2 regions of the Amycolatopsis sp. CB00013 genome follow, and region 2 is predicted to be linked to the other one. Evidence: riboswitches for the same ligand, from Rfam matches in the RefSeq annotation. Region 2 holds a riboswitch; the other holds the start of a gene.
What was found. A riboswitch is a leader RNA that binds a small molecule or an ion and turns the genes downstream of it on or off. The one in region 2 is predicted to bind glycine.
Positions count from the first base shown of each region.

Region 1: linked by a shared signal. The riboswitch ahead of gcvP (aminomethyl-transferring glycine dehydrogenase) and the one ahead of gcvP (aminomethyl-transferring glycine dehydrogenase) in region 2 are both predicted to bind glycine.

Region 1 is NZ_LIWC01000008.1:307,879-323,336, forward strand. It holds gene gcvT (glycine cleavage system aminomethyltransferase GcvT) at 1-1,058, opposite strand, end outside; gene gcvP (aminomethyl-transferring glycine dehydrogenase) at 1,067-3,898, opposite strand; glycine riboswitch at 4,041-4,134, opposite strand; gene AMK34_RS41115 (3-oxoacyl-ACP reductase) at 4,505-5,272, opposite strand; gene AMK34_RS41120 (aldehyde dehydrogenase family protein) at 5,275-6,639, opposite strand; gene AMK34_RS41125 (gamma-glutamyl-gamma-aminobutyrate hydrolase family protein) at 6,636-7,349, opposite strand; gene AMK34_RS41130 (glutamine synthetase family protein) at 7,330-8,694, opposite strand; gene AMK34_RS41135 (general stress protein) at 8,923-9,447, shown strand; gene AMK34_RS41140 (DUF1700 domain-containing protein) at 9,572-10,816, opposite strand; gene AMK34_RS41145 (PadR family transcriptional regulator) at 10,813-11,136, opposite strand; gene AMK34_RS41150 (GntR family transcriptional regulator) at 11,300-11,677, shown strand; gene AMK34_RS41155 (ABC transporter ATP-binding protein) at 11,674-12,561, shown strand; gene AMK34_RS41160 (hypothetical protein) at 12,558-13,247, shown strand; gene AMK34_RS41165 (DoxX family protein) at 13,276-13,623, shown strand; gene AMK34_RS41170 (MAB_1171c family putative transporter) at 13,607-14,800, opposite strand; gene AMK34_RS41175 (hypothetical protein) at 14,797-15,360, opposite strand; gene AMK34_RS41180 (helix-turn-helix domain-containing protein) at 15,361-15,458, opposite strand, start outside.
Region 2 is NZ_LIWC01000001.1:723,628-739,085, forward strand. It holds gene AMK34_RS03125 (adenylosuccinate synthetase) at 1-1,000, opposite strand, end outside; gene AMK34_RS03130 (hypothetical protein) at 997-1,971, opposite strand; gene AMK34_RS03135 (adenylate cyclase) at 1,974-2,942, opposite strand; gene AMK34_RS03140 (hypothetical protein) at 3,054-3,488, shown strand; gene AMK34_RS03145 (hypothetical protein) at 3,504-3,881, opposite strand; gene AMK34_RS03150 (hypothetical protein) at 3,904-4,152, opposite strand; gene AMK34_RS03155 (hypothetical protein) at 4,193-4,483, shown strand; gene AMK34_RS03160 (hypothetical protein) at 4,722-4,955, shown strand; gene AMK34_RS03165 (CDP-alcohol phosphatidyltransferase family protein) at 4,993-5,628, shown strand; gene gcvH (glycine cleavage system protein GcvH) at 5,692-6,075, shown strand; gene garA (glycogen accumulation regulator GarA) at 6,201-6,668, shown strand; gene ftsR (transcriptional regulator FtsR) at 6,665-7,426, shown strand; gene AMK34_RS03185 (bifunctional nuclease family protein) at 7,647-8,120, shown strand; gene AMK34_RS03190 (TetR/AcrR family transcriptional regulator) at 8,198-8,842, opposite strand; gene AMK34_RS03195 (MerR family transcriptional regulator) at 9,110-9,691, shown strand; glycine riboswitch at 9,738-9,839, shown strand; gene gcvP (aminomethyl-transferring glycine dehydrogenase) at 10,011-12,890, shown strand; gene AMK34_RS03205 (nuclear transport factor 2 family protein) at 12,894-13,256, opposite strand; gene AMK34_RS03210 (helix-turn-helix domain-containing protein) at 13,386-14,213, shown strand; gene AMK34_RS03215 (aldo/keto reductase) at 14,262-15,086, shown strand.

The sequences.
Region 1 (15,458 bases), on a different contig from region 2:
TCGACGGGCTCGATACGGCCCCGGATGTCGACGGAAAGCTCGGTGCCGGGCTCGGAGTGCTCCCGGTCCACGTAGGCCATGGCGATCGGGTAACCCAGCGTCGGCGAGAGGGCACCGCTGGTGACCTCGCCGATCTCGGTCTCGCCCGCCAGGACGGTGTAGCCGTGACGCGGCGCGCGGCGGCCGGAGCCCTTGAGCCCGACGCGGACCCGGGGAACGTCCTTCTTGGACAGCTCTTCGAGCGCGGCCTTGCCGACGAAGTCGTTCGGCTTCTCGAACTTGACCACCCGGCCGAGACCGGCCTCGAACGGGCTCAGCTGGAGGCTGAGTTCGTTGCCGTACAACGGCATTCCGGCTTCGAGACGCAGGGTGTCGCGGCAGGCGAGGCCCGCCGGGAGCAGGCCGTGCGGCTCGCCGGCCTCGGTGAGGATGCGCCAGACGGCGGGTGCCTCACCGGCCGGGACATACAGCTCGAAGCCGTCCTCGCCGGTGTAGCCGGTGCGGGCCAGCAGGACGTCGTGACCCTTCACGACGGCCGGGACGCTCGCGTAGTACTTGAGCGCGCCCAGGTCGGCGTCGGTGACGGCGCCGAGGATCTCGACGGCCTTCGGGCCCTGGACGGCGATCAGCGCGACGTCCTCGGACTTGTTCTCGACGACCGCGTCGAAACCCGAGACCCGCTCGGCCAGCGCTTCGGCCACCACGGCGGCGTTGCCCGCGTTGGCCACGACCAGGAACTTCTCGTCGGCGAGGCGGTAGACGACCAGGTCGTCCAGCACGCCGCCGTTCTCGTCGCAGATCATCGTGTAGCGCGCCCGGCCCGGCTTCACGCCGGACAGGTTGCCGACCAGCGCGAAGTCGAGGGTGTCGGCGGCCTGCGGGCCGGTCACCTCGATCTCGGCCATATGCGAGAGGTCGAACAGACCGGCGGCCTCGCGGACCGCCTTGTGCTCCGCCAGTTCGCTGGAGTAGCGGATCGGCATCGACCAGCCCGCGAAATCGGTGAACAGCGCACCCAGTCCTTTGTGGACTCCGTGCAGGGACGTCTCTTTCGACATCAAGTGCCTCAGTTCTCGTAGGCGTTGAGCGGCGGGCAGGAGCAGACGAGGTTACGGTCCCCGCGCGCACCGTCGATGCGGCGCACCGGAGGCCAGTACTTGGACTTGCGGTTCACTCCGGCGGGGTACACCGCCAGTTCGCGGTCGTAGGGCAGGTCCCAGTCGCCGACGAGGGTCTCGGCGGTGTGCGGGGCGTTGCGCAGCGGGCTGTTGTCCGCGGCCCACTTGCCCTGCGCGACGGCGTCGATCTCCGCGCGGATGGCGATCATCGCCGCGATGAAGCGGTCGATCTCGCCGAGGTCCTCGGATTCGGTCGGCTCGACCATCAGCGTGCCCGCGACTGGGAACGACATGGTCGGAGCGTGGAAGCCATAGTCGATCAGGCGCTTCGCGACGTCGTCGACGCTGACGCCGGTCTCCTTGGTGAGCCCGCGCAGGTCGAGGATGCACTCGTGCGCGACCAGGCCGTCCTGTCCGGTGTAGAGCACCGGGTAGTGCTGGTTGAGGCGCTTGGCCACGTAGTTCGCGGCGAGCACGGCGACCTGCGTCGCGGCGGTGAGCCCGCCCGCGCCCATCATGCGGACGTACGCCCACGAGATCGGCAGGATCGACGCCGAGCCGTACGGGGCGGCGCTGATCGGGCCGACCCCGGTTTCGGGACCGGCCTTCTCCAGCAGCGGGTGGTTCGGCAGGTACGGCGCGAGGTGCGCGCGGACCGCGACCGGGCCGACGCCGGGGCCGCCGCCGCCGTGCGGGATGCAGAAGGTCTTGTGCAGGTTCAGGTGCGAGACGTCGCCGCCGAACTCACCCGGCTTGGCGAGCCCGAGCAGCGCGTTGAGGTTCGCGCCGTCGACGTAGACCTGGCCGCCCGCGTCGTGGACGATCTTGGCCAGCTCGTCGATGCCGTTCTCGTACACGCCGTGCGTGGACGGGTACGTGACCATGATCGCGGACAGCGTGTCGCGGTTGGCCTCGACCTTGGCCCGCAGGTCTTCGAGGTCGACGTTGCCCTCGTCGGTGCACTTGACCACGACGACGCGCATCCCGGCCATCACCGCGGAGGCGGCGTTCGTGCCGTGCGCGGACGACGGGATCAGGCAGACCTCGCGTTCGGTCTGGCCGTTGGCGTGGTGGTACGCGCGGATCGCGAGCAGACCGGCGAGCTCGCCCTGGCTGCCCGCGTTCGGCTGCAGCGACACCTTGTCGTAGCCGGTGACCTCGGCCAGCCAGCCCGACAGCTGCTCGACCAGGGTGTGGTAGCCCTCGGCCTGGTCGGCGGGCGCGAACGGGTGGATCCCCGCGAACTCGCGCCAGCTGATCGGCTCCATCTCGGTGGTGGCGTTGAGCTTCATCGTGCAGGAGCCGAGCGGGATCATGCCGCGGTCGAGCGCGTAGTCGAGGTCCGAAAGGCTCCGCAGGTAGCGCAGCATCGCGGTCTCGGAGCGGTGTGAGTGGAAGACCTCGTGGGTGAGGTACTCGCTCTGGCGGTCAAGGCCCGAGGGCAGGGCCTGGGCGTCGGCCGCGGGGGTGTCGACGCCGAAAGCGTTGAGCACCTTGGCGATGATCGCGGGCGTGGTGACCTCGTCGACCGCGATGCGGACGTGGTCGGCGTCGACCGGGCCGAGGTTGATCCCGTTCTCCCGCGCGACCGCGACGACCGCTTCGGCCTGTCCGGGCATGCGGGCGAGGACCGTGTCGAAGAAGCCCTCGTGGACGACCTCGACGCCGCCCTCGCGGAGGGCTCCCGCCAGTCCGGCGGCGAGTTCGTGGACGCGGGTCGCGATGCGCTTGAGGCCGTCCGGACCGTGGTAGACCGCGTACATCGCGGCGAGCACGGCGGGCAGGACCTGCGCGGTACAGATGTTGGAGGTGGCCTTCTCGCGGCGGATGTGCTGCTCGCGGGTCTGCAGGGCGAGGCGGTACGCGGGGTTGCCGTCGGCGTCGACCGAGACGCCGACCAGGCGACCCGGGAGCGAGCGCTCGAGCCCGGCGCGGACGGCCATGAACCCGGCGTGCGGGCCGCCGTAGCCGAGCGGGACACCGAAGCGCTGGGTGGAACCGGCGGCGATGTCGGCGCCGAACTCACCCGGCGCGGTGATCAAGGTGAGGGCGAGCAGGTCGGCGGCGACGGTGTACAGCGCGCCGGCGGCCTTCGCGGTCTCGGAGATGGCGGAGTAAAAGCCCGCGCCGCGCAGCACGCCGGAAGCGCCCGGGTACTGGACGACGACGCCGAAGAACTCCTCCGGCAGGCCGGTGAGCAGGTCGCGGACCTCGACCTCGACGCCCATGGCCTCGGCGCGGGTGCGGACGACGGCGATGGTCTGCGGCAGGCACTCGGCGTCGAGGACGACCTTGTTCGACTTCGCCTTCGACGCGCGGCGCATCAGCATGACGGCCTCGGCGACGGCGGTGGACTCGTCGAGCAGGGAGGCGTTCGCGGTGGCGAGACCGGCCAGCTCGGAGACCATGGTCTGGAAGTTGAGGAGGGCTTCGAGACGGCCCTGCGAGATCTCCGGCTGATACGGCGTGTAGGCCGTGTACCAGGCCGGGTTCTCCAGCACGTTGCGGCGGATGACCGCCGGGGTGACCGTGTCGTGGAAGCCGAGGCCGATCATCTGCGTCATCGGCTTGTTGAGCGCGGCGAGCGCGCGAAGCTCGGCGATGGCGTCCTCTTCGGACGCGGCGGGGGGAAGGTCGAGGTCGCGGGTGACGCGGATCGCGGACGGCACCGCGGCCTGCACCAGGGCATCGAGACTGCCGAAGCCGACCTCGGCGAGCATCTTGGCCTGCTCGGACTCCGAGGGGCCGATGTGCCGGTCGTCGAAGGACGTACTGGTCAAGGGAGCTCCTTGGGTCAGGCGCCGGATAGACCGGTGCGCTGGGAACTCCCCCTCTGTCATGGCACCTGAGAGTTTCACCACCGATGAGGGTGGCTTTCACCTTGGGTGAGGCGCACTTGCGCGCCTGCTTTCCAGAGTGGCCTCGCGTGAAGCGGTAGTGGGTACCTGAGAGATTCCGGGGAGTTTGCTCCTTCGGTGCCCCACCACGTTCGTGGGGGCTCTCCCGCTCCAGCTCGACGGCCCGATCTGCAGTTGTGCGCACACCGTACCTGGCCTGTTCAGCGCGCGTCTACTTCCCACCGACCACGTCACTTGCGAGTTCCGGCTTTGATCACGCGAGTTCCGCCTCCAAGCACGCGAGTTCCGGCCCCGATCACGCGAGTTACGGCCCACATTCAGAGGACTAAACGCGCCGGGGCGCGGCAGGGCCCGGGGTGAAGGGGCCCTTCACCGCATGAGACGAGGGGAAAGCGTCCTTCGGCCCCCGGCCCGGGCGCGACGGCCGGCCCGGAGGCCGTGAAGGCCTCCTTGAGGGACTCTGGGTCTCTCAAGGAGGCCTTCACGGACAGACCAACCGCATTCAGAGGACTAAACGCGGGCCCGGGGTCAGAGCGGCGTGACGTAGGCGCCCGAGATGCCGCCGTCCACCAGGAACTGCGAGGCCGTGATGAACGAGGCGTCGTCGCTCGCCAGGAACGCGACCGCGCCCGCGATCTCCTCCGGCTCCGCGAACCGCCCGACCGGCACGTGCACCAGCCGCCGCGCGGCCCGCTCGGGGTCCTTCGCGAACAGTTCCTTGAGCAGCGGCGTGTTCACCGGACCCGGGCACAGCGCGTTCACCCGGATGTTCTCCCGCGCGAACTGCACGCCCAGTTCCCGGCTCATCGCCAGCACCCCGCCCTTGGACGCGGTGTACGAGATCTGCGACGTCGCCGCGCCCATCACCGCGACGAACGACGCCGTGTTGATGATCGAGCCCTTCCCCTGCCGCTGCATATGCGGCAGGACCGCCTTGCAGCACAGGTACACCGACGTCAGGTTGACCTTCTGCACCTTCTCCCACGCGTCGATGCCCGTGGTGAGGATCGAGTCGTCCTCGGGCGGGGAGATACCGGCGTTGTTGAACGCGACGTCGACCGAGCCGAAGGTGTCCACAGTGGTCTGGAACAGGGCCTCGACCTGCTCGGCGTCGGTGACGTCGGCCTGCACGAACAGGCCGCCGACCTCGTCGGCCGCGGCCTTGCCCGCCTCGGCGGAGATATCGCCGATGACGACCTTCGCGCCTTCGCTCGCCAGCCGCCGCGCGGTGGCGAGGCCGATCCCGCTGCTGCCGCCGGTGATGACGGCGACGCGGCCTTCGAAACGCTGAACCATTCCTATTCCTCCGTGCTGATGAAGACGTTTTTGGTCTCGGTGAAGGCGTCGACGGCGTCCGGACCCAGCTCACGGCCCAGCCCGGACTGCTTGAATCCGCCGAACGGCGTCCAGTACCGGACGGACGAATGCGAGTTGACCGACAGGTTCCCGGCTTCGACGCCGCGCGCGACGCGGAAGGCGCGGCCGACGTCGCGGGTCCAGATCGAGCCGGACAGCCCGTACTCGGTCTGGTTCGCCATGGTCACCGCGTCCGACTCCCCGTCGAACGGGACCACCGCGACGACCGGGCCGAAGATCTCGTCCGAGGCCAGCGGATGCCGCAGATCCGGCGGGGTGACGACGGTCGGCGCGAACCAGTACCCGGGGCCGACGGGCGCGTTGCCCCGGAAGGCGACCGGCGCGGAATCGTCCACATAGGACGACACCTTCGCGTGATGCCCCGCCGAGATCAGCGGGCCCATCTCGGTGACCTCCAGCCGCGGATCCCCGACGACGACACCGTTCACGGCGGGTTCCAGCAGCTCCATGAACTTCTCGTACACGCTCGACTGCACCAGGATCAGCGACCGCGCGCAGCAGTCCTGCCCGGCGTTGTCGAAGACGCCGTACGGCGCGGTGGCCGCGGCCTTCTCCAGGTCGGCGTCGGCGAACACGATGTTCGCGTTCTTGCCGCCGAGTTCCAGGGTCACCCGCTTCACCTGCGCGGCACAGCCCGCCATGATCTGCTTGCCGACCTCGGTGGAGCCGGTGAACACCACCTTCCGCACCGCCGGATGGTCCACGAAGCGCTGCCCCACCACGGATCCCTTGCCGGGAAGCACCTGGAAGACGTCTTCGGGGATTCCTGCCTCCCGGGCGAGTTCGCCGAGGCGGATCGCGGTGAGCGGGGTGAGTTCGGCGGGTTTGAGCACGACGGTGTTCCCGGCGGCGAGCGCCGGCGCGAACCCCCAGCCCGCGATGGGCATCGGGAAGTTCCACGGCACGATCACCCCGACCACGCCCAGCGGCTCGTGGAACGTCATGTTCACGCCACCGGGCACCGGGATCTGCTTGCCGCTCAGCCGTTCGGGCGATGCCGAGTAGTACGTCAGCACGTCGCGGACGTTGCCCGCCTCCCAGCGCGCGTTGCCGATCGTGTGGCCGGCGTTGGCGACCTCCAGCGCGGCGAGGTGCTCGATGTCGGCGTCGACGGCGTCGGCGAACCGGCGCAGCAGCCGCGCCCGGTCGCCGGGGGCCACCGCGCGCCAGGCGGGGAACGCCGCGTGCGCACGGGCGATGGCCGCGTCGGTCTCCTCGGCCGAGGTCGGTTCGACCGACCTCACCACCTCCTCGGTGGCGGGGTTGATCACCTCGAACGTGGTCATTCGCGCTCCTTCGCAGCTTTTACCAGCGCTTCGAAAAGCCTGATGTCGTCGGGATTCTGTTCGGGATGCCATTGGACGCCGAGTACGAACCCGTCGCCGGGCAGTTCGGCCGCCTCGATGGTCCCGTCGGCGGCCCAGCCGGCCGGGACCAGCCCGTCACCGAGCTTGTCGATCGCCTGATGGTGGTAACACGGCACCTTGGTCTCGGCGCCGAGGATCGACGCGACGCGGCTGCCCTCGGCAAGCGTCACCGTAGTGGTGCCGAAGATCCCCGGCGAGGGCTGGTGATCCGCATTGTCCACCGTCTCCGGCAGATGCTGGACGAGCGTGCCGCCCAGCGCGACGCTGAGCACCTGCAGCCCGCGGCACACGCCGAGCACCGGTTTCCCACTGTCCAAAGCGGACCGCAGCAGGCCGAACTCGAACGCGTCCCGGTTCGGCCTCGTGTACGTCGTCGCGTGCTGCTCTTGGCCGTAACGTGCCGGGTCGACATCCGCGCCGCCGACCAGCACGAGACCGTCCACGGCGGAGATCAGCCGATCGTGTGCCTCGCTCACCGGCGGCAGCAGGACCGGGATCCCGCCCGCCGCGACGATCCCGTCGACGTAGACCCGGTGGAGCAGCGCCGCTTCGGTCTCCCACACCAGGAACTTCGCTGGTTCCAAATAGGACGTGAGCCCGATCAGGGGCTCAGAGCCGTTCGAAGCCACGGATCCTCTCCCAGTCGGTGACGGCGGCGTCGTACGCGGTGAGCTCGACCTTCGCCGCGTTCAGGTAGTGGTCGACGACCTCGTCCCCGAACGCGGACCTCGCGAGTTCACTCCCGTCCAGCAGCGCCGCCGCGTCCCGCAGCGTGGTCGGCACGGTCGGCTTGGCGGAACCGTAGGCGTTGCCGTGGAACTCCGGCTCCAGCTCCAGTTCGTTCTCGATACCGTGCAGCCCGGCCGCGATCAGCGCGGCCGCCGCGAGGTACGGGTTCACGTCGCCGCCGGGCACGCGGTTCTCCGTGCGCAGCGAATCCCCGTGCCCGACGACGCGGAGCGCGCACGTGCGGTTGTCCGTACCCCACGCGACGGCCGTCGGCGCGAAGCTCCCGGGCACGAACCGCTTGTAGGAGTTGATGTTCGGCGCGAAGAAGTAGGTCAGCTCACGCAGTCCGGCCAGCTGGCCGGCGAGGAAATGCTCCATCAGCGGCGAGAATCCACCTGGGCCGTCTCCGGCCAGGACGGGTTCGCCCGCGGCCGAGCGCAGGCTGATGTGGATGTGACAGGAGTTGCCCTCGCGTTCGTTGTACTTCGCCATGAACGTGAGGCTTTTGCCTTCCTGTGCGGCGATCTCCTTGGACCCGGTCTTGTAGACGCTGTGGTTGTCACAGGTGGTCAGCGCGTCGGCGTAGCGGAACGCGATCTCGTGCTGGCCCGGATTGCATTCGCCCTTGGCGGACTCGACGTACAGCCCCGCTCCGCCCATGTCGTTGCGGATGCGACGCAGCAGCGGTTCGATCCGGGCGGTGCCGAGCATCGAGTAGTCGACGTTGTACTGGTTGGCCGGGCGAAGGTCCTGATAGCGCTTGTCCCAGGCCGATTCGAAGGTGTCGTCGAAGACGATGAACTCCAGCTCGGTGCCGACGTAGGCGGCGAGACCGCGCTCGGCGAGCCTGTCGAGCTGGCCGCGCAGGATCTGGCGGGGCGAGGGGGCCACCGCGCCGCCCTGCACCCGTTCGAGGTCGGCGAGGACCAGCGCGGTGCCCTCCTGCCACGGAAGCAGGCGCAGCGTGTCGAAGTCCGGGCGCATGACGAAGTCGCCGTAGCCGGTCTCCCAGGACGACATCGCGTAGCCGTCGACGGTGTTCATGTCCACGTCGACGGCGAGGAGATAGTTGCACGCTTCGGTGGCGTGCTCGACGACCTCGTTGAGGAAGTACTCGGCGGCGCAGCGCTTGCCCTGCAACCTGCCCTGCATGTCGGTGATCGCCACCAGCACCGTGTCGACGGTGCCGTCCTCGACCAGTTCCCGGAGCCGATCCAGCGTGAGCATGCCGCGCCTGTTCGCCATCAGCCTCACCTAAAGGTTCGAAGCGGTACCTTTGCGGCTTCTTCCTACCGGGTCGACCGGACCCGGTCAACTCCTTCAATGGTCTGGTTCGTTATCCATTGCTCACCGTAGTTGATCCCTGGGCGGATTGTCTGTGATGCCCGGCTGAGAAGATGCTGTGAATCCCGCCGCACCGGGAGGAGATCCGCGCATCCGGGACGTTGTACGGATCAAGAGAGGTGAGAAGGAATGACACAGGCATTCACGCAGCAGACCACGTTCACCGAGCCCCAGGGGCGGGCTCAGCTCCCGACGCTGCCCAGCGGGTGGCCGATCGGCTCCTACGAGTCCTACTCCGAAGCGCAGCGTGCCGTCGACCACCTCGCGGGAACGGACTTCCCGATCACGGACGTCACGATCGTCGGTGTCGAGCCGATCCTGGTGGAGCGCATCGCCGGACGCATGGGCTGGAGCAAGGTGCTGACCAGCTCGGCGCTGTCCGGCGCGATGTTCGGTGTGTTCCTCGGGCTCGTGCTGAGCCTGCTGAACCCGGGCGCCGGGCTGGTGCCGATCATTGTCGGCCTGGTCGGCGGTATCGGGTTCAACCTGCTGTTCGGCGCGCTGGGGTACGCGTCGTCGAAGAACAAGCGAGGGTTCATCTCGCAGAGCCAGCTGGTCGCCCGGCGTTACGACGTCCTGGCCCAGCCGCGCAACGCCGAGAAGGGCCGCGCCCTGCTGGCCGACCTGGCCGCCAGGAGCGCGTTCAACCACTGAGCCTCACCCCACGAGGCGCCGCGTTTCGTCCTCTGAATGCGGTCGTTGGCATCGCGAACCATCGCATTCAGAGGACGAAACGCGGGTGGAGGCGGCCCCCGACGTCCGCCTCCACCCGGGCCACCTAGCGCGTCGGCTGGGTGGAGTTCGACGGCGACGCGGGGGAAGACGGCGGCGCCTGGGCGGTCGTGGAAGGCGGAGCCGGGGTGATCTTCGGGATCGCCGCGCTGAACGGCACGTCCGTCCTTTCCAGACAGTAGCTGCGGTAACCGTTGTAGCCGTTGAGGTTTCCGTCGTTGTCCCGGACTCCCCGATCGAGCCGCGGCCGCGGATAGCGGTTGTCGTCGCCGATCTTCCGCTTCTCGCCCGTGCTCTGCTCGCAGGCGTACCGGGTCGTGCTGAGCGGGCGGCCGTTCTCGTCGTAGAGGTAGATCTCGGTCAGCGGTTTGCCTTCGGCGTCGAACGCGTAGATGTTCTCCACGTCCTGGCTGCCGTACGTCAGCTGCGGGTTCCCGTAGCTGTCGTTGTAGCTCGGCCCATAGGAGCTGTTGTAGGAACCGCCGCCATAGGACCGCTTCGCGATCAGGTCGACCGCCGCGCCCGCCCCGCCGAGCATGCTGCCGATGACGAACGCCGAGATCGGCACGGCCAGCCACAGCAGCCGCCGGTCGGTCTTCAGCTTCGGCCCCGCCCAGACCACCGCGACGGCGGCCAGCAGCATCAGCGGCAACAACAGCACGGCCTCGGTGTCGCGCAGCACGAGCAGCAGGCCGAAGATGACCAGCACCGCCGCGCACAGCACCCACCACGCCGGCTTGAGCGTGCGGAAGTAGTTCAGCCCCTTGCCGTTCCGGTCCTTCTGGAACGAGGCGGCGATCTCGCGGAGCTTGACCACCTCGGGCAGCTCGACGATCGGGGCGACCCCCTTCCGCACCACGTAGGCGACGCTGATCGCGAGTACGGGTGCGACGAAAAGCAGGCCCAGCAACGGTTCCACCCGCACCCACACCGCGGCCGCGAAGCCGAACAACGCGAAGCCGCCGACGGAGAACACCAAGCCCCAGAACGCGAACCGCGCCCCGCCGATCCCGGTCTTCACCTTCAGCACGGCGGTCTTGTCGCCCGCGTCGGGCGGACGCGGCGGATAGCCGCCGGACGCCCGCAGTTCGGCGGCATAGCCTTCCGGGCTCCCCAGACGCTCGATCAAGGCGTCGACCTTGGGGTTCTCCCCCAGCTCCGCCTCCATCTCGGCGAGATGCGGCCGGACGTCTTCGAGGATCTCCTCGACTTCGCTCTCGGGCAGGTCGGCGAGCGCGCTCCTGACCCTCGCCAGATACACCCGCACGGCGGTCGGATTCTGCGTGCTCATGCTGCCTCTCCCAACAGGCTGTTCATTGTCGTGGCGAAAGTCCGCCAGGTCTGCCCCGACTCTTCGAGGCGCTGACGACCCGGCTCGTTGAGGCTGTAGTACTTGCGGTGCGGGCCTTCCTCGCTCGGCACCACATAGGACGTCAGCAGGCCTGCCTTGTACAGCCGCCGAAGCGTCCCGTACACCGAAGCGTCGCCCACTTCCTGCAACCCCGCGATACGGAGTCTTCGGAGCACGTCGTAGCCGTAGCCGTCCTCTCCGCGAAGCACCGCGAGAACGGCGAGGTCCAGCACGCCTTTGAGTAGCTGACTGATCTCCACAGTCGCGTCCCTCCCAGTCTTACGCAACAGAAGGTACCACGCATTACACAGTAGTGCGCACGGCGGAAGCCACTTGCGCCGAAGAGGTGGTTCATGGGTTACTTAGTCCAGTAATGAACCACCGCACCCGAGAGGGTGCTCGAAGACTGGGGACGGAGGTGTCGTGCTCGACGAAGGAACACCCCTGTTCGTGCAGATCGCCGAACAGATCGCCGACGACATCGCCGAGGGAAGCCTGGCCGAGGGGGAACGCGTGCCGTCAACCAACGAACTCGCCGCCTTCTACCGGATCAATCCGGCGACGGCGGCCAAGGGGATCAACGTGCTGGCCGACGACGGCCTGCTCGAAAAGCGACGGGGTATCGGCATGTTCGTCGCCGCCGGCGCGCGGCAGAAGCTGCTCACCGACCGGCGGCAGCGGTTCGCCGAGCAGTACCTCGACCCGATGCTCATCGAAGCGAAGCGCCTCGGCATCGACGACGAAACCTTGATCTCGCTCATCCGCGGGAACGGACACCGGAACGGAGGACCCGCCGCATGACGCCGACCATTTCGACCACCGGCCTGACCCGGCGCTACGGCGACCATCTCGCGCTCGGCGATGTCTCGGTCGACATCGGAGAAGGAAAGATCACCGGCCTGCTGGGCCGCAACGGTGCGGGCAAGAGCACCTTCCTGCGGATCGTGACCGCGCAGGAGTTCGCCAGCGCGGGCTCGGTCCGTGTGTTCGGCGAGACCCCGGTCGAGAACGAGCGGGTGCTGCGGCGCCTGGTGCTCGTCCGCGAAGACCAGCAGTTCCCGGACTTCAAGGTGCGGCACGCCCTTTCGGCGGCGTCGTGGTTCTACCCGAACTGGGACGCGGAACTGGCCGAAGACCTGCTCCGCGACTTCGATCTGCCGACGAAACGCCCGATCAAGAAGCTCTCGCGAGGGATGCGTTCGGCGCTGTCGATCACGATCGGGCTCGCGGCCCGGGCGGAGCTCACGCTGCTCGACGAGCCGTACGCGGGACTCGACGCCGTCGCACGCCAACTGTTCTACGACCGGTTGCTCGACGACTATTCGGCCCATCCCCGCACGATCCTGCTTTCCACGCACCTGATCGACGAGGTCGCCGATCTGCTGGAGCACGTGGTGATGATCGACAAGGGCCGCGTCGTCCTCGACGCGCCCGCCGACGAACTGCGCGGCACTGCCGTCACGGTTTCCGGCCCCTCCCTCGCGGTGGACGACTTCGTCGCCGGCCGCCGGGTGCTGCACCGCCGCAAGATCGGGTCGCGCGCTTCGGTCACCGTCGCCGACGCGCTCGGCCCCGCCGACAAGGCGAAGGCGAAGGCCCTGCATCTCAAGCTGGAGCCGCTTTCCTTGCAGCAGTTGATGGTGCACACCTCCAACGGACAGACCGCAGAGGAGGCGTCCGCATGAACACCCTGGTCAACGTCGCGCGCTACCACCTGGTGGACCGGCTCCAGTACGTCGTCCTCCCGGTCGGCGTCACGTTCTTCGCCTTCGGGGTGAATCTCGCGATCTTCTCGCTGATCCCCGAAACACCCGAGGAGAACTACTCCGGCGGCCTGTTCACGCTGTTCGTGTTCATGCTCGTCTGCGGGGCACTGAGCATGACGAAATCGCTCCCGTTCGGGCTCGCGCTCGGTGTGTCGAGGCGGTCTTACTACCTCGGCACGATCCTGCTGGTCGCCGGGCTCTCCGCGGTGTACGCGGTGGGGGTCACCGTGTTCCAGGTGATCGAAGACGCGACCGGAGGCTGGGGGCTCGGTCTCAACTACTTCCGCGTTCCCTGGTTGCTCGACGGTCCCTGGTACCTGACACTGCTCACGTCGTTCGTGTTCCTGTTGCTGATGTTCGTCTACGGCATGTGGTACGGCCTGATCTACCGGCGCGCCGCGGTGGTGGGTGTCGTCCTGTTCGGCGCGGCGCAGGTCCTGGTGCTGCTGGGCGGGGTGCTGCTGCTCAGCTGGACCGACTCCTGGCCGAAGCTCGGAGAGTTCTTCAGCACGTTGACCGTCGGCGGGATGACCGGGGTGCTCGCCCTGATGGTCTGCCTCGCCGGGGCGGGCGGGTTCGCCACGATGCGCCGCGTCACCGTCTGAGAATCCTTCCACACCAAGGAGTTCCGTTATGGCCGTGGCTCATGTGGTGCTGTCGGTGATGCTGATCGCGATCTTCGCCGTACTGGGGGTGGCGAAGGTCCTGCGTCAGCCGGCGTTGGTCTCCCGGACCGAGAGGCTCGGCTTCTCGGTCCGGGGGATCCAGGGGATCGGAGCGCTGGAGATCGCCGGGGCGGCGGGCCTGGCGGCCGGATTCTTCTGGCCACCGCTCGGGATCGCCGCGGCGATCGGCCTGGTGGCGTTGCTGATCGGGGCGGCGATCTCCCACGCGCGGGCGGGCGACGGGATCAAGGACGTCGCCCCTCCGGTCTGGCTCGCGCTGGTCGCGGCGGCGGCCGCCGTCACCGCGATCGTCTAGCCGTCCGGCGGAACTCGCGTGCTTGGGCACGGAACTCGCGTGCTTGGAGGCGGAACTCGCGGGTGACCTCCACCAGCCACGCCGCTTCGGTGGCGATGTCCGGCTCGTCGAGGTAGGTCGCCGGAACGTCGTCGGGGGCGTACCGGCGGCCTGCCTCGGAGGCGACGAGCGCGGCGGCCAAGGTCGCGGCCTCGACCGTCGCGGCCACGCGGGCTTCGGGGATCTTCGCCTTGCGTGCTTCGGCTTCCGCGACCGGCGGGAGGTCCGGATCGAAGAAGGGCCGCAGCGCGAGATGGCCGTCCCGGATCTCGATGACCCTGCGGTACAAGGCGAATTCCACGCCACCCGGCATACCGGGGCCCGGGTCCAGCGCGATGCCCGGGACGGCTTCGCGCAAGGCGGCCCACAACGGTTCGATCCGCCGGTACGTCCGGTACGTGCCGAGCAGCCGGAACGGAGTGGCCAGCGCGGGCCCCCACACGCTGAGCGTCGCGCCCGCCCCGGCGAGCCCGACGCTCAGCGCCGCCAGGATCGCCGAGAGCGTGTCCTCGCCGGCGTCGACCGCGCCGGTGGTGGCGAGGATGTAGATGTCGTCGACGTCCCAGAAAGTCCAGCCCAGCGCGGAAACCCCGCCGCCGACGAGCAGCCACAGCCCCGTGCGAAGCGGCCCGGGGTCGGCATGCCGCGCGAAACGGGCGAAGACGATCGAGAACGTCAGCAGGCTGATCAGACCGTAGACGAGGAAAAGAACGTTGTACGCGACGAACCAGCCGAGCCCGCCCGGTCCGGCGGCGGTGTGCTCGCCGACGCGATAGCTGCCGGAGAGGAAGAAGAGCGCGATCTCGGCGGCCACGACGGCCCAGGACAGCAGCGCGTGCCGACCGATCCGCTTGCCCTCCCCCAGTTTCAGCGAATGCGCGAACGCGACCGCGAAGGCCATCGCGCCGATCTTGAGCAGATCGGCCGCGAGATTCAGGAGGCTGCCGATGGGTTCTTCGACACCGACGGCGTTCTCCATGGCCGGAGTGAGCAGCATGATGCCGCCCGCGATGCACATGCCGAAGGCGCTGAGGAACCACATCCGCCGCCGAGGCTGGGTGTGCCGGGCCTGGATCAGCTTGTAACCGAAACCCGCGAACGCCACCACGCAACAGAAGTACGCGATGGTCTCGGTCACGGCAGGCGCCGTTTACGGCTGCCGAAGAGGTCGTCGACCCGCGCCAATCCGCCGGCGAGATCACTTCCGCCCTCGTGGTGCCGGACCGTGCCGCGCACCGACGTCCGCGCCACGCGTTGCGCGAGGAGGCTGGCGAGCAGTTCGGCCTCCTGCTCCTCGACCGCGCTGTAACTCGTGCGGCCGAGGACACGGCGGACGAGCTCGGGCGCCAGATTCGGCATGAGGGCCTTGCTGGCGGCGGCGTCGAGCGCGATCCCGTCGGCTCCCGCGTTCGCACCGACGTGACCGCACAGCAGGTGGCCGACCTCGTGCAGCAGGATATGCCGCCGGTGCAGGGCGGTGGTGTTGGTCGGATAGAGGATGTAGTCCGCGCGCTCGGTGCTCATCAGCAGCCCGCACGGGCCACTGGAAGGGACGCTGACCTGCATCAATTCGATCGGACGGCCGCGTCCGGCGGCCAGTTCGGCGACGAAGGACTCCGCGTCGAAGGGTTCGGGAAGCGCCACGCCGTCGGCGAGACTCCGGCAGCGGCGCCACAACTCCTTACGGCGGCGATCCACTCACGACTCCTTCTTCTGGCCGCCCCGTCCGGATTCCCTGCGGGCGATCGCGTCGATCATGTCGCTGATGGTGTCGAGTCCGTCGGGGGAAAGCGTTA
Region 2 (15,458 bases):
CGTCGCAGGCCGCGATCGCGTAGTCCAGCAGGGCCGCGTCGAGATGCCCCGCCCGCCAAGCGCCCTGGAATTCGCCGGTTTCGTTGTGCCGCTCCGGGAACCGGGCGAGTACGGCGGCGGATTCGGTCGGCAACGGTCCCGCGCCGTGCCGGGTGAGGTACGTCCGCGTCACCCCCACGACGGTGTGCGGGCGCCCGCCCAACAGGGTGCGGGCGTTGTGCGGCGTGGTCGTCGACCAGGTCGTGTGCGGATGGAACCCGTGGAACTGGTCGAGAAGAGCCCCCTGCGCTCCCTCGAACACCAGCCGCCCGGAATCCGCCAGCCGCCCCGTCTCGTCCCCGTCGGTGATCCGCACCGCGCCCGCGAAATCGCGGTACAGCGCCACCAGTTCGTCCACGCTGTGCGGCGGCGTGGCCAGCGGCGCGTAGAACCGCGCGAGCGCGTCCAGTTTGCGCCGCAACACCGACGGCCGGGCGCAGTCGGCGACCGTGGGCGCTTCCCCGGGCGTCCCGATCACCTCCTGGCTCTCCACCACGTCCCCCGGCGCGGCCCCGGGCAACAGCGAGTACCAGACGGTCTCGCCGATGCCCTTGCCACACGAACCGTGCCGGTCCACGCCACGGGCCTCCTCCCTGGCCCGGTTGGCGTGGATGTGGAACGGCGTCGTGAGCAGCGCTCGGCCGTCCACACTCAGCAGTGACAGCGGATTCCGGACGCCTTCCGCTTCGAGCCGCCGCGCTTCCGCGGCCAGCGCGAACGGCTCGACGAGCACGAACCGCGACAGATGGGTGGGCACGCCGGCGAACGTGCCCGCCCCGAACTGGCTGAAGGTGTGGTGCCGCCCGTCCACGACGACGTTGTGCGCGGCTTGCGCGCCTCCGTTGAAGCGGACCACCGCGGTGGTGGGCCGGGCGGCGCAGAGCGCGTCGACCACCGCGCCCTTGCCTTCGTCGCCGAAGCCGAGCCCGACCACCACCACGTGACCGTCCAGGAGAGTCATCGCAGCACCACGTCGCTCGGCCCGCCGGCCTCGGGCACCGCCGACGTGACGACCGATTTGGTGCCCAGCTTCGCCAGCGCCTTGCCGACCGCCTTGCTTTCGGCGACCGAACCGACGTCCGCGAGGTCGGCGAGCGCCCGGTCGACGTCGACCACCCGCTCTTCCAGCCCGATGGTGGCGGCGATCAGTTCGCACACCGCGCCCGGGTCGTCCAGCTTCAGGAAGTTCTGGCCGAGCAGCTCGCTCCAGTGCTCGCCGATCTGCGGGTCGTTGTAGTACGAAGACTGGTTCGGCAGCACGAAGTAGACGTGCCACTTGCGCGCCAGCTCCCGGTACACCGAGGCCGGGTCGATATCCTCTCGCACGTCGTCCCCGATCACCCGGCGGATGTGGCGGGCCTCCAGCGCGGGCTTGTTCAGCTCGTCGCCGATGATAAACAGATAGCCCTTGCGGCCGCGGTTCTGCCACGCGTCGGTCACCACGTGCCGCGCCATGAAGTACGCGGCCAGTTCGTAGGACTCGCTCTTCTGCCCGCCGCCACCGCCTTCGAGGAACATCGTGCGCAGCTGCTCGTCCATCCGGTTGTCCGATTCGAACTGCCCGACCTGCAACGGAACCCGGTCGCTGTCGGCGTCGCCGATCGCGCCGAACAACACCTGCGGGTCGGCCAGATAGCCCCGGCGCTTCAGCAGGCCGTGCAGCTTGCCGAGCTTGCCCTGCATGATCCGCGGCACCCGGCGCATCGAACCGGTGACGTCGAACAGCACCGCGATCGGCGTCGAATCGCTGTGGTCGGCCGAATCCCGGCATTCCCGCACGGCGTTCAGCGGGTCCAGCGCGGGCGCGACCTTCCATTCCTTCGCGGGTTTGGAACGGAGATCGGCGGTGTAGCCGAAATCGTCCTCACCCTTGGCCGCGCGGAAGGTCTTCGCGGCGGCGTAGGCGTTGTCGTCCCAGTGTCCGTGTCCCATGGTCAGGCTCCTGTCTCGGGGATGATGAACGGTCGGAAGGTGCGAGGGCCGTACAGGTCGGCGAGCAGTTCGTCGTACTCGTCGAGCAGATCGGCGGCCTCGGGTCGTTGTGCCGGGATCTCCTGGAGACACCACTTGGCGAATTCGCGCTGGCGGGTTTCGCCTGGTGCCAGTAGTTCCAGCATCATGCTGTGGAGCATGTGGACGTCGGTGGCCGCGGTCATCGGCTGTCCTTTGTGGACTTCCGGTGGATAGCGGACGGATTTGTCCGCCGCCAGCGGGAGCGCACCGTCTTCGACGGCGAACGACCAGCCGGCCACGACGATGCCGTGCTGTCCGGGATGGACGAGCACGTTGTCCGCGGTGAGATGGCCGTGGACGACGCCCGCCCGGTGCGCGCCTGCCACGGCACGCAGGAGACGACGGTGCATCCAGGCGTAGTCGCGGCCGTCGAGCCCGTGGGGGAAGGCCTTCCCGACGTCGGCGAGGGTGAGGAAGCCGTCGACGAGCGGATCGAGGACGCTGAACGCGCGATCGCCCCTCGCGACCGGCCCCGACGTGTCGAGCAGTCGCGGGTAGTAGGGGCGGAGCCACCGATGCCGTTCGGTGAAGCCGTCCAGCGCGCGCAACGCCTCCCATTCGGCGTGGATCAACGGGTTGAGCGCCGGATCGCGGACGAGTTTGACCAGATGCGGGCCGGTGGTCCGGTACGTCGTGGCGACACTGCCCACCGCGTGCGGTGCGACGAGGGTGTAGGCCGACGTCGCCGTGGTGACCGTTTGCCGCCGGGCCCGCTTCCACTCGTCGTGGAGGCGGTTGAGCATGGCGGCCGCGCGGTGGACCCGCGCGTCGCCGGGGTTGCGGTCGGGGTGGAGCACGGCCGCCAGTTCGCGGTAGCGATGGCGGGCGAACAGCGCGGCCGGGTCGGCCGCGTCCTCGACCGCCTTCATGGCGTCTTCCCTGGTGAGCATAGTTTGAGTCTAGACGACTCTTACCTCGGTCGGCAAGAGGGTGGGTACAAATCCCGTGCCGCTCCGTCGCTTTGGCGAATAGCCTGGAACGGCCGAGAAGAAGGGACTTTCTTGTCAGGTGAACCGGGGAATTCCAGGGTTCCGTTGCGAGTGCTGCTGGGCGGGATCCCGCTCGTTTTCCTGTTGTGGGTGACCGGGGGAGCCCTCGGTGACCGCGTGCGTGAACTGAACACCGGCGAGGACGTCACGGTCACCGCCGTCTCCGGATGTGTCGAGGAAGGGCCGCCGATGAGCGGCCGGTTTCCCTACTGCGAGGCCGGTTGGCGGTTCGACGACGGGCGCACCGGACAGGGGAAGGTCGACGGTGAAAGGATCGAGGAGGGCGACAGGATCTTCGCCGGTGACGGATTCGCTTACCCATCAAGGGCCAACCGGGTCTTGAGCCTGGTGATGGTCGCGTTGTGCGGCCTGGTCCTGCTGGGAATGCTGATCGGGCTCGGTGTCCTGTACCGGAAGACCCGGACCCGGCGGCGTCGCGGGAAGTGACGCCGCCGGCCGTGCTCAGTTCCGGGTGGCTTCGATCTGCCGCTCGTCCTCGGTCGAACAACTCGTCACCGGGTCGTTCGGCCCGCTGCCGCAGGTCCAGGCCCCGACCACGACCGGACCCGGACCCTGCGGTGACGTCGCTTCGGCGGGGGTCAGCTTGGCGAAGTAGTCCCTGAGCACCTGCGTCGCTTCGGCGCAGTCGGTCTTCCCTCGGACGACGACCTTGTTCTTCGCGCCTTGGTATCCGGCGACCTCTCCGCACGGCGATCCGGCGAGGGCCTGGTCGGCGGCGGGGGAGGACGGGGGCGGTGCGGCCGCGGGCGCGGGATCGGCGCCGCAGCCGCTCAGTAGGACGACGGCGAACGCGGCGGGAAGCACGGCGAGGCTCTTCATGGGCCCTTCTTCTCGGGATGGTTCATTCGACGGGGACGACGGCGGCGAACACGTTCTGCTCGCCCTTGCCGCAACTGGTACCGCCTTGGGCGGCGGGGGCGCCGGAGACGCACAGCCAGCCGTCCACGGTCTCGCTGACCGGCTCGTCCGAGCCCGCGGACTGACGGCCGGCGATCCTCTTGTGGAACGCGTCGACGATCCCGGTCGCCTCCGCGCAGGAGACACCGGGTCCGTTGAGTACCTGCAAGGTCAGCCCGCTCGCCGCGGTCACCGTTCCGCAGGAACCCTGTACCGGTTCAGCGGGTTTCGGTTTGGGGGCGGGAGTCGGGGCGGCGGACGGACTCGGCGCGGTTTGCGACGGGATCGGCGGTACCGAAACGCTGGACGCGCTCGTGGGGACCGCGGGCGATGAGACCGGCGTCGAAGTGACAGGCGGTGGCGGCGCTTCGCCCGAACAGGCGGCGAGCGATCCGGCGACGGCGCAGACCGCGAACAGGCGCCGCCACGTTCCCGTGGTCGTCGAGACGGGCAAGGCGATCCTTTCGTCGGCCGGTCGTGGCCGGCCCATTCTGACCCGGCCGGGCCCGATGCCGTGGCATTGAGCCACGTTCGGTTCGCGGGAGGCTATCGCGGCCCCGCCGCCGCGATACGCGAGGACCGCCCAATCACTGTCCACTGTGGACAATTAATATGCCGTTCACGGCGCGGCAACACCCTGCTGTCGTCGCGAACCGATCGGACGAATCCGGCGCCGAGCCGTTAACGCGCGGCCCCGTTCTGCCGAAAAGACAAGTAGCGCTCCGGCGTGTCCCAGTCCCCGTCACCGAAACCGTGAGAGCGATGAAGACCGACGAACAGACCGACCCCGCGTCACCCCAGGCCACCGCACCGGCGAGCACGGAGCTTCCCCCGACGGCCCCGTGCACCGTCGTCTGGTGTGGCGGCCGCCCGTACGTCCTGGAGAACTCGGCGGGCCACCATCGCTGGATGGGCACCGACCACCGAGGCAGGCCCGTGGCGCTGACCAGCGCGGACCTGCAACGCCGCGGCTGGACGCACACCCGGGCCAGCTGACGCGGGAGGACCTGCCGCCGCTGGCTAGGCTGAGCGGGTGAGTACGCCCCCCGAACCGAGCGTGACCAGCGAAGAGCCTTCCCTGCTGCGGCAGGCCCTGAACGTCCCCAACATGCTTTCCATCCTCCGGCTCGCCGGAGTGCCGGTCTTCCTGTGGCTGCTCCTCGGCCCGAAGGAGGACGGCTGGGCGCTCGCGCTGCTCGTGTTCAGCGCGCTCACCGACTGGCTCGACGGCAAACTGGCCCGCTGGCTCAACCAGATGTCGCGGCTCGGCCAGCTGCTCGACCCCGCCGCCGACCGGCTCTACATCCTCGCGACCCTCATCGCCTTCCTGATCCGCGACATCATCCCGTGGTGGCTGGTGGTCCCGCTGGTCGTCCGGGAGGCCGTCCTCGGCGTCTGCGTCCTGCTGCTGCGGCGCCGGGGGTTCGCCCCGCCGGAGGTCACCTACATCGGCAAGGGCGCCACCTTCGTGCTGATGTACGCCTTCCCGTTCCTGCTGCTCACCCAGGGCGGCTCCGACATCGCCGCGATCGCCCGGCCGATCGGCTACGCCTTCACGGCATGGGGTGCGGTCCTGTACGTCTATTCAGGCGTGCTGTACGTCGTCCAGACCGTTCGGGCGTTGCGCTCGGCCGCTCCCGGCGTGTCGCGGGAGGCGCCGGGCGCGTGACCCGGCGGGATGCGAAACTTCGCGCGTCGGTTTCGAGTGAGGGCATCAGAAAGGGGAGCGGCGTTGTCCACTCCAGAAGAACTGCGGTACACCGAGGAGCACGAGTGGGTCTCCGTGCGCGACGGCGGGCTCGTGCGTGTGGGCATCACGGAGTACGCCCAGGACCAGCTCGGTGACGTGGTGTTCGTCGAACTGCCCGAGGTCGGCAAGCAGGTCGGCTCGGGCGACGCGTTCGGCGAGGTCGAGTCGACCAAGAGCGTCTCGGAGCTGTTCGCCCCGCTCGACGGCGAGGTGGTCGCGGTCAACGACGCGGTGACCGAATCGCCCGAGCTGATCAACAGCGACCCGTACGGCGAAGGCTGGCTGATCGAGCTCCGTCTCGACGACGCGAGTTCGGTGGAATCCCTGCTGGAGGCCGAGGCGTACCAGGCGCTGATCAAGGAATAGCCGCAGGCCGTGGCCCTTCGGGAAGAGTAGGGGGAGCCGCGGGCCGGAGATTCGATCAGGCACGGTACGTTTGACCTCCACACGTTCTTGAGTAGTGGCAACACACATGCGTTAGGAGAGCTCAGGTGAGCACGAACGACGGGCCCGGCGTTCCCCCGGAGCAGTCTCCGGAGCGGACTTCTGTCTTCCGGGCCGACTTCCTGGCCGACGTCGAAGGCACTGAGGCTCCTCCGGCTGCCGAGGCCCCCGTCCAGGGTGTGGACGCGCTGCCCGCGGGTTCCGCGCTGCTGGTCGTCAAGCGGGGCCCGAACGCGGGTTCGCGCTTCCTGCTGGACCGCGACACCACCAGCGCGGGACGGCACCCGGACAGCGACATCTTCCTCGACGACGTCACGGTCTCCCGGCGGCACGCCGAGTTCCGCCGTGAGGGCGGCGAGTTCGTCGTCATCGACGTCGGCAGCCTCAACGGCACCTACGTCAACCGCGAGCCGGTCGACCAGGCCGTCCTCGCCGGTGGCGACGAGGTGCAGATCGGCAAGTTCCGCCTGGTCTTCCTGACCGGCCCGGGTTCCGGGGGCCAGGGGGCACGGTGACGGCGGCCGGGCGGCCTGATCGGGATGCGTCGCAGCGCGATGGGTTGAGCATCGGGGCCGTGCTGGCACAGCTGCGCGGCGACTTCCCCGATGTCACCATCTCCAAGATCCGGTTCCTCGAGGCGGAGGGTCTGGTCCAGCCGGGCCGGACCCCGTCGGGGTACCGGCAGTTCGCTCCGGCGGACGTGGAGCGGTTGCGATTCGTCCTGTCCGCCCAGCGGGATCACTACCTTCCGCTGAAGGTCATCAAGGAACAGCTGGACGCGGCGGATCGGGGCGCCGCGCCGGAAGCGGCGATGCCGAGGCTGCCGCGGAAACTCGTTTCACTCGACGCCCCCGGGGAGAACGGCGGACTGCCGTCCCCCGGGGACTTCGAGACCGATCGCGAGATCAGGCTGACCGAGGAAGATCTGCTCCGCCAGGCCGGCATCGACGCCGCCACCCTGGCTGAGCTGCGGCAATACGGTCTGGTGCGCCCAGGCGCGGCGGGGTTCTTCGACCCCGACGCGGTCCTCGTGGCGAAGACCGTGAAAGCGATGACCGAATTCGGTATAGAGCCGAGACATCTGCGTGCCTTCCGGGCCGCGGCCGACCGCGAGGTCGGCCTGCTGGAGCAGATCGTGACCCCGGTGTATCGGCATCGTGACGAGGACGCCCAGGCGAGGGGCGACGAAGTCGTCCGGGAGCTCGCCGCCTTGACCGTGGCGTTGCACACGCTCTTGGTGAAGGCCGGAATACGGGCTGTCACGGGCGGTTGAACGGTTCCAGGGGACCGGGAGCCGTTGTATGGCCACTTGTCAATGCCTGAATGTTCGGCACCCTATGCCGTACCGTGAGAGTCGGGTTTGCCACGGGCGAACCGAGAATGTCGGAGACAGCGAGCACAGCGCTCGGAAGACGGGTAGCGTCGGGACTACCGTCGCTTGGTCGTCGAGACAAGCGTTGCAGCCCGTGCGCACGAGAGGGAGGCGAAGCCCGATGAGCGAGATGCGCGTCGTCGGCGTGCGGGTGGAGCTACCCGCGAATCAGCCGATCTTGTTGCTGCGGGAAACCGAAGGCGAGCGTTACCTGCCGATCTGGATCGGCTCGGTGGAGGCCACCGCCATCGCCTTGGAGCAGCAGGGAGTCCGCCCGGCCCGTCCGCTGACCCATGACCTGCTCAAGGAGGTCATCGGCGCGCTGGGCCGCGAGCTGGAACAGGTCGTCATCACCGACCTGAAGGAAGGCACGTTCTTCGCGGAACTGGTCTTCGACGGGGACATCCGGGTTTCGGCGCGGCCGAGCGATTCGGTGGCGCTGGCGCTGCGGGTGGGTGTGCCCATCCACGCCGTCGACGCGGTGCTGGAGGAAGCGGGCCTCATCATCCCCGACGAGCAGGAGGACGAGGTCGAGAAGTTCCGCGAGTTCCTCGACTCGGTCTCGCCGGAGGACTTCCGCGGCGCGGACACCTGATCCCGAGAACTCGACGAAGGGGCGGCGCCTGATGGTGCCGCCCCTTCGTCGTATGCGTTTAGTCCTCTGAATGCGGGTCAGGCCGCGGTCGCCTTGAGGAACAGGTCGGCCAGCTCCCGGCCGTACCGCTCCAGGTCCAGCTTCGGATCCGCCGCGAACTTCGCCGCGACGCCGTCGATGGCCTGCGCGATCGACAACGCCATCACGTCCGCCGCGAAGTCACCGAAAGCACCTTCCTGCTGGCCCTGGCGCAGCTGACGTTCGAGCCGCCCGGTCCGGAACTCCTCGACGAGCGGCGCCGACATGAACCAGCCCTCGGCGTCCGAGCCGCTCGAAGCCATCTCGACCATGACCCGCACCAGTTCCGGGTACGAGCCGAGGAAGGCGATCTCCGCCTCGATGTAGCCGCGCAGCAGTCCGGCACGGTCGGTCCTGCCCTCGATGCGCTCCTCGAGGAACTTGTCCTTCATCCCGGTCGCGGTGGTGACCACGGCCTGCATCAGGCCGGCCTTGTTGGTGAAGTGGTAGGAGATGATCCGGGTGCTGGACAGCCCGGCCCGCTCCTTGATCTTCGCGAACGACGTCTTGTGGTAGCCGAAGTCGGCGATCGTCGCGATCGCGGCCCCGACGATCTGGGCCCGCCGGGCCGCCTCGGTGACCGAGAGTCCCAGCTCCGCCTGAACCTCTTGCAGGGCAGTTTGGGTGGAGGGATTTACTTGCATGAGTAAAAATTAACACGACTGAGTAAATCCGGCAAGTGTGCGGCCGAACGGGGGACTGTCCTCGACAAGCCTCAAGAAGAGCTTGAGGCCGACCGCGCGTCGCGTTGACCGGTTTGCCGGACGCGCTTACCTTCAATGAAGGTGAATCGCCAAGGTGTGATTCGGATGTCTGGGGCATTCGTCTTGACGAGGAACTCCGGTGCGGACTCCCGTGGGTCCGCGCGGCTTTGTTCGCCGGCCGCCAGGTCGGGCGAGGGGAGGCATGGCGTGGTCGAGGCTGGTAGCCCTCAAGAGCCGCTCGTTCCGGTCGCTGACGGCGAGCAGGGCGAGCTGTTCCCCGACTCTTCCCTCCCGGACGAACTCGTCGGCTACCGCGGCCCGGCCGCCTGCCAGATCGCCGGGATCACCTACCGGCAGCTCGACTACTGGGCCCGTACGAAGCTGGTCGCGCCGAGCATCCGCACGGCGCACGGTTCCGGTTCGCAGCGGCTCTACTCGTTCAAGGACATCCTCGTCCTGAAGGTGGTCAAGCGGCTGCTGGACACCGGCGTCTCCCTGCAGAACATCCGCGTCGCCGTCGACCACCTGCGCCTGCGTGGCGTCCGCGACCTCGCCAAGGTCACCCTGTTCTCGGACGGCACCACCGTCTACGAGTGCACCTCGCCCGAAGAGATCGTCGATTTACTCCAGGGCGGGCAGGGTGTCTTCGGCATCGCGGTCAGTGGCGCGATGCAGGAGATCAGCGGCACCATCCACGAGTTCCCGGCCGAACGGGCCGACGGCGGCGTGATCGAAACGGTCACGCCGGACGAGCTCACGCAGCGCCGCAACGCCCGTCGCACCGGCTGATCATGAGGCCGCGCGAGCGGCAGGGTAGGCTCACTTCCGCGGTCGACGAATCCGCGCGGGAGAGACCGAGCCGATAACCGTTGAGCTCGGCGCCGAAGGAGCAAGTCCTCCCCGGAACCTCTCAGGCACCCTGGACCGCGCGGAAGAGACGCCTCTGGAAAGTGGTTCGCCAGGTCACAGCCTGGCGGCCCCGCCGACGGTGCAAGCCCGGCTCAACACTCGGGCGAAACTCTCAGGCGCCCCCTCGGGGGTACGGACAGAGTGGGGAGGGCCAGGACAATCCGTCCCGGCCCCACCCCCGCGTCTTGGGAGGTCCCCGATGGAGCCTGTTTCACTGGCCGCTCTCGAATCCGGAACCCCCTTCGCCGACCGGCACATCGGTCCCGGCCCCGAAGAGCTCGCGCGCATCCTCGACGTCGTCGGCGTCGCCTCCCTCGAAGAGCTCGCGGAGCGGGCCGTCCCCGCGTCGCTGCGGGAGTCCGCGACCCCGCCGGATCTGCCGCCGCCCGCCACCGAGACCGGCGCACTCGCCGAACTCCGCGCACTGGCCGGGCGCAACCGGCCGATGGTCCAGATGATCGGCCTCGGCTATCACGACACCGTGACCCCGCCGGTGATCCGCCGCAACGTGCTGGAGAGCCCGGCCTGGTACACCGCGTACACGCCGTATCAGCCGGAGATCTCGCAAGGCCGCCTCGAAGCGCTGCTCAACTTCCAGACCATGGTCGCCGATCTGACCGGGCTGCCGATCGCCAACGCTTCGATGCTGGACGAGGCGACCGCCGCGGCCGAGGCGATGACACTGGTCCGCCGGGCGGGCAAGGCGAAATCGAGCCGGTTCGTGGTCGACGAGGACACCCTCCCGCAGACGGTCGAGGTGCTGCGCACCCGTGCCGAACCGCTCGGCATCGACCTGGTGACTGCGGATCTGTCCCAGGGCATCACCGGGCTCGGGCTCGGCGGCGACTTCTTCGGCGTGCTGCTGTCGTATCCGGGCGCGTCGGGGGTCGTCCGCGAATGGGACCACACCATCGCCGAGGTCAAGGCGCTCGGCGCCGCCGTGGTGATGGCCGCGGATCCGCTCGCGCTGACCCTGCTGCGGTCGCCCGGTGAACTCGGTGCCGACGTCGCGATCGGGTCGACGCAGCGGTTCGGGGTCCCGATGGGCTTCGGCGGACCGCACGCGGCGTACCTCGCCGTCCGGCAGGGTCTCGAACGGCAGTTGCCCGGACGGCTGGTCGGGGTGTCGAAGGACGCCGACGGCGCCCCCGCGTACCGGCTCGCGCTGCAGACCCGTGAACAGCACATCCGCCGCGAAAAGGCCACGAGCAACATCTGCACCGCCCAGGTGCTGCTGGCGGTCATCGCGTCGATGTACGCCGTGTACCACGGTCCCGAAGGGCTGCGCGCGATCGCGAACCGCGCACACCGGATGGCCACGGTGCTCGCGGCGGGCCTCGCCGAAAGCGGTGTCGACGTCGTGCACTGCGAATTCTTCGACACCGTCACGGTTTCGGTCCCGGGTCGCGCGGCGGGGATCGTCGGCACCGCAAGGGAACTCGGGGTCAACCTGAGGCTCGTGGACTCCGACCACGTCGCCGTCGCCTGCGACGAGACGACCACACGTGAGCATCTTTCCTTGGTGTGGAAGGCGTTCGGTGTCGCGGTGTCCGATGTGGACTCGCTCGACGCGGACACCGCGGACGGCTTCCCGCCGGATCTGCGCCGCACCAGCGACTACCTGACCCATCCGGTCTTCCACGCGCACCGTTCGGAAACGGCGCTGCTCCGGTACCTGAGGTCGTTGTCCGACAAGGACGTCGCGCTCGACCGGAGCATGATCCCGCTGGGCTCCTGCACGATGAAGCTCAACGCCACGGCCGAGATGGAGCCGATCACCTGGCCCGAGTTCGCCGGTCTGCATCCGTTCGCACCCGCCGAGGACGCGGCTGGTCTGCTCACCGTCGTGAAGGATCTGGAGCGCTGGCTCGCCGGGATCACCGGCTACGACGCGGTCTCCCTGCAGCCGAACGCCGGAAGCCAGGGCGAGTTCGCCGGACTGCTGGCCATCCGCGCGTACCACCGCGAACGCGGGAACTCCGCACGTGACGTCTGCCTGATCCCGTCCAGCGCGCACGGGACGAACGCCGCCAGCGCCGTGATGGCCGGAATGCGGGTCGTCGTCGTGAAATGCGACGACGAGGGCAACATCGACCTCGCCCATCTCAAGTCCACTGTGGACGAGCACGCGGACGACCTCGCCGCGATCATGATCACCTATCCCTCCACGCACGGCGTGTACGAGGACACCGTCCGCGAGGTCTGCGCGCTGGTGCACGACGCGGGCGGCCAGGTGTACGTCGACGGCGCGAACTTGAACGCGCTGATCGGGGTGGCGCAGTACGGCAGGTTCGGCGCGGACGTCTCGCATCTCAATCTGCACAAGACCTTCTGCATCCCGCACGGTGGCGGCGGGCCGGGGATCGGGCCGATCGGCGTCCGCGCGCACCTGGCGCCGTACCTGCCGAACCACCCGCTGCAGCCGGACGCGGGCCCGGCCACCGGAGTGGGGCCGATCAGTGCCGCGCCATGGGGGAGCGCGTCGATCCTCCCGATCTCCTGGGCCTACGTCCGGATGATGGGCGCTGAAGGCCTGAAGCGGGCGACGTTGACCGCGGTCGCGAACGCCAACTACGTCGCCAAGCGTCTCGCCGCGCACTATCCGGTGCTGTACTCCGGTCACGACGGCCTGGTCGCGCACGAATGCATCCTCGATCTCCGCGCGCTCACCAAACGGACCGGCGTCACCGTCGACGACGTCGCCAAGCGGCTGGCCGACTACGGGCTGCACGCGCCGACGATGTCCTTCCCAGTGGCGGGAACGCTCATGGTCGAGCCCACCGAGAGCGAGGATCTCGGTGAACTCGACCGGTTCTGCGACGCGATGATCGCGATCCGCGGCGAGATCGAGAAGGTCGCCGCGGGGGAGTGGCCGGTGGAGGGAAGCCCGCTGCGGAACGCGCCGCATACCGCGCGCTGTCTCGCGGGGGAGTGGGATCGCCCGTACAGCAGGGAGATCGCGGTCTTCCCGGCCGGCTTCACCGCGTCGAAGATCTGGCCCCCGGTGCGGCGGATCGACGGGGCCGCGGGGGACCGCAACCTCGTCTGCTCCTGTCCGCCGCCGGAGGCCTTCGCCTGATCGTCAGCCGGGCATCTTGTCGAGAAAGCCCAGCACCTGCTTGATCCGGCCGTCCTCGACGGTGATGACGTCGAAACCGATCGCCAGCGGTTCCTCGGCGCCTTCCGGGCCGAGGTACCACTGGAACCGCGCGATGTCGTGATGCGCGTCGGGCGCCGCAGGCAGGCTGAACTTCAGGCCCGCGAACTGGGCCTGCGCGCCGGCGATGAAGCCGTCGACACCGTCGTGGCCGGTCACGGCGCCGAGCGGGTCGGTGTAGGCGGCGTCCTCGGTGAACACTTCGGTGATGAGCGCGCGGCGCTTGTCCGCGTCGGTCTCGTTCCACACGGCGATGTACTGCTCGGCGACGCGCTGGATGTCCGACATGGTGTCTCCTCATTTTCGTTGGGGTCACTGCGTTGTGGGGTAACCGATGCCGCAACTCTGTCGGCCGAGGGTGGGTCCCGTCGATTACGCGGGAGGTAATGGCGGCCCGGCGCCGGTGGCCGTAGGTTCGTGATCGTGACGACCACACTGACCGCGGGCCGCGCGGGCCGCCCCGTCGGGGAACTCCTCCGTGAATGGCGTGACCGCCGCCGGATCAGCCAGCTGGACCTCGCCATCTCGGCGGACATCTCCACCCGGCACCTGAGCTTCGTCGAAACCGGCCGGTCCAAGCCGAGCCGCGAGATGGTGCTGCGGCTCGGCGAACATCTGGAGGTGCCCTTGCGGGAACGCAATCAGCTGCTGCTGGCCGCGGGGTACGCGCCCGCGTACGCCGAAACCGGTCTCGCCGCCCCGGAGCTGGAGGCGGTCCGCAAGGCGGTGCGCCAGCTGATGACCGGCCACGAGCCGTACCCGGCAGCCGTCGTCGACCGCTGGTGGAACCTGGTCGACGCCAACGCGAGCATCTCGCTCATGACCGACCTGGTCTCACCCGCCTTGATGACGCCGCCGGTCAACGTGCTGCGCGTGACGCTGCATCCGGACGGGATGGCGCCGCACGTGCTGAACCTGGGGGAGTGGCGTGCCCATCTGCTCGGCAGGCTGCGGCGTCAGGTGATCCAGACCGCCGACCCGATGCTGACCGAACTGCTGGAGGAACTGCTCACCTATCCGTGCGCGGATCCCGTCCCCGAGGTGGAGGTCCCCGGACCGGGCGACATCTTCGTCCCGCTGAAGCTGCGGCACGAGGACGCCGAACTCACGTTCTTCAGCACGGTCTCGACGTTCGGCACGCCGCTGGACGTCACGGTCGCCGAGCTGGTGATCGAGTCGTTCTTCCCGGCCGACGCGGACACGGCGGAGTATTTGCGCGCGTATGCCGCGCGCGGGGTGGAATGATGCGGGGCAAGAAGCCCTGCCACCGAACCCAGTGAGGATTTCCCTTCCATGGCCGTGCCTTCCGTCGTCCTGAACAACGAGGTAGCCATCCCCCAACTCGGTTTCGGCGTCTGGCAGGTGCCCGCGGGCGATACGGCCAAGGTCGTCCGGACCGCCATCGAGACCGGGTACCGCAGCATCGACACCGCCGCGTCGTACCGGAACGAAGCCGGTGTCGGCGAGGCGATCCGCTCATCGGACGTCCCCCGCGACGAACTGTTCATCACCACGAAACTGCCGAATCCGGGCCACGGTTACGACGAGGCGCTGCGGGCGTTCGACGCGAGCCTCGCGGAGCTTGGGCTGGACCACGTCGACCTCTACCTGATCCACTGGCCGATGCCCGCCCGCGGGAAGTACGTCGAAACCTGGCGGGCGCTGGAAAAGCTCTACGCGGACGGCCGGGTGCGCGCGATCGGGGTGTCGAACTTCCACGTCCCGTATCTGCGGCGGCTGTTCGACGAGACCGGGATCGTGCCCGCGGTCAACCAGGTCGAGCTGCATCCCCGGCTTCAGCAGAAGGCGTTGCGGGAGTTCCACGCCGAGCACGGCATCGTCACCGAGGCGTGGAGCCCGCTGGCGCAAGGCTCTTTGCTCTCGGACGCGACGCTGACCGCCCTCGCCGCCAAATACGGCAAGAGCCCGGCGCAGCTCGTGCTGCGCTGGCATCTGCAGCTCGGCACGGTCGCGATCCCGAAATCCGTGACACCGTCCCGGATCCGCGAGAACTTCGACGTCCTCGACTTCGAACTCGCCGAAGACGATCTCGCCGCGCTCGCCGAGTTCGACGACGGGACGCGCACCGGTCCGGACCCGGACACCTTCTCCTCGTGAGTGTTGGGTTCTAACGGTCCCAACACTCACGAGGCCGAGACCGAATCGGGAGTCTTGCGTGATCAGGTGGACGACACGCGTGTCTGGAGGGACATCACGCGAGTCGTCCGTCTGGGCACATGTGTCGTCCGTTCCGTCACGTGTGTCGTCCGTCGGATCACGCCAAACCGTCGGACACGGTTGGTGCTAATCGTTCTCACCACTCACGAGGACTTGGCCCGCTGGTACTGGCGTCCCAAGTACATGAAGGCCCCCTTCACTGCGTCTAGCGCAGTGAAGGGGGCCTTCATGTACTTGGGAAGGTGTGAAGGTCGAGTTCAGCAGAAGTCCAAGACACCCTTGGCCCTAACCGTCCCCACACTCACGAGGCGG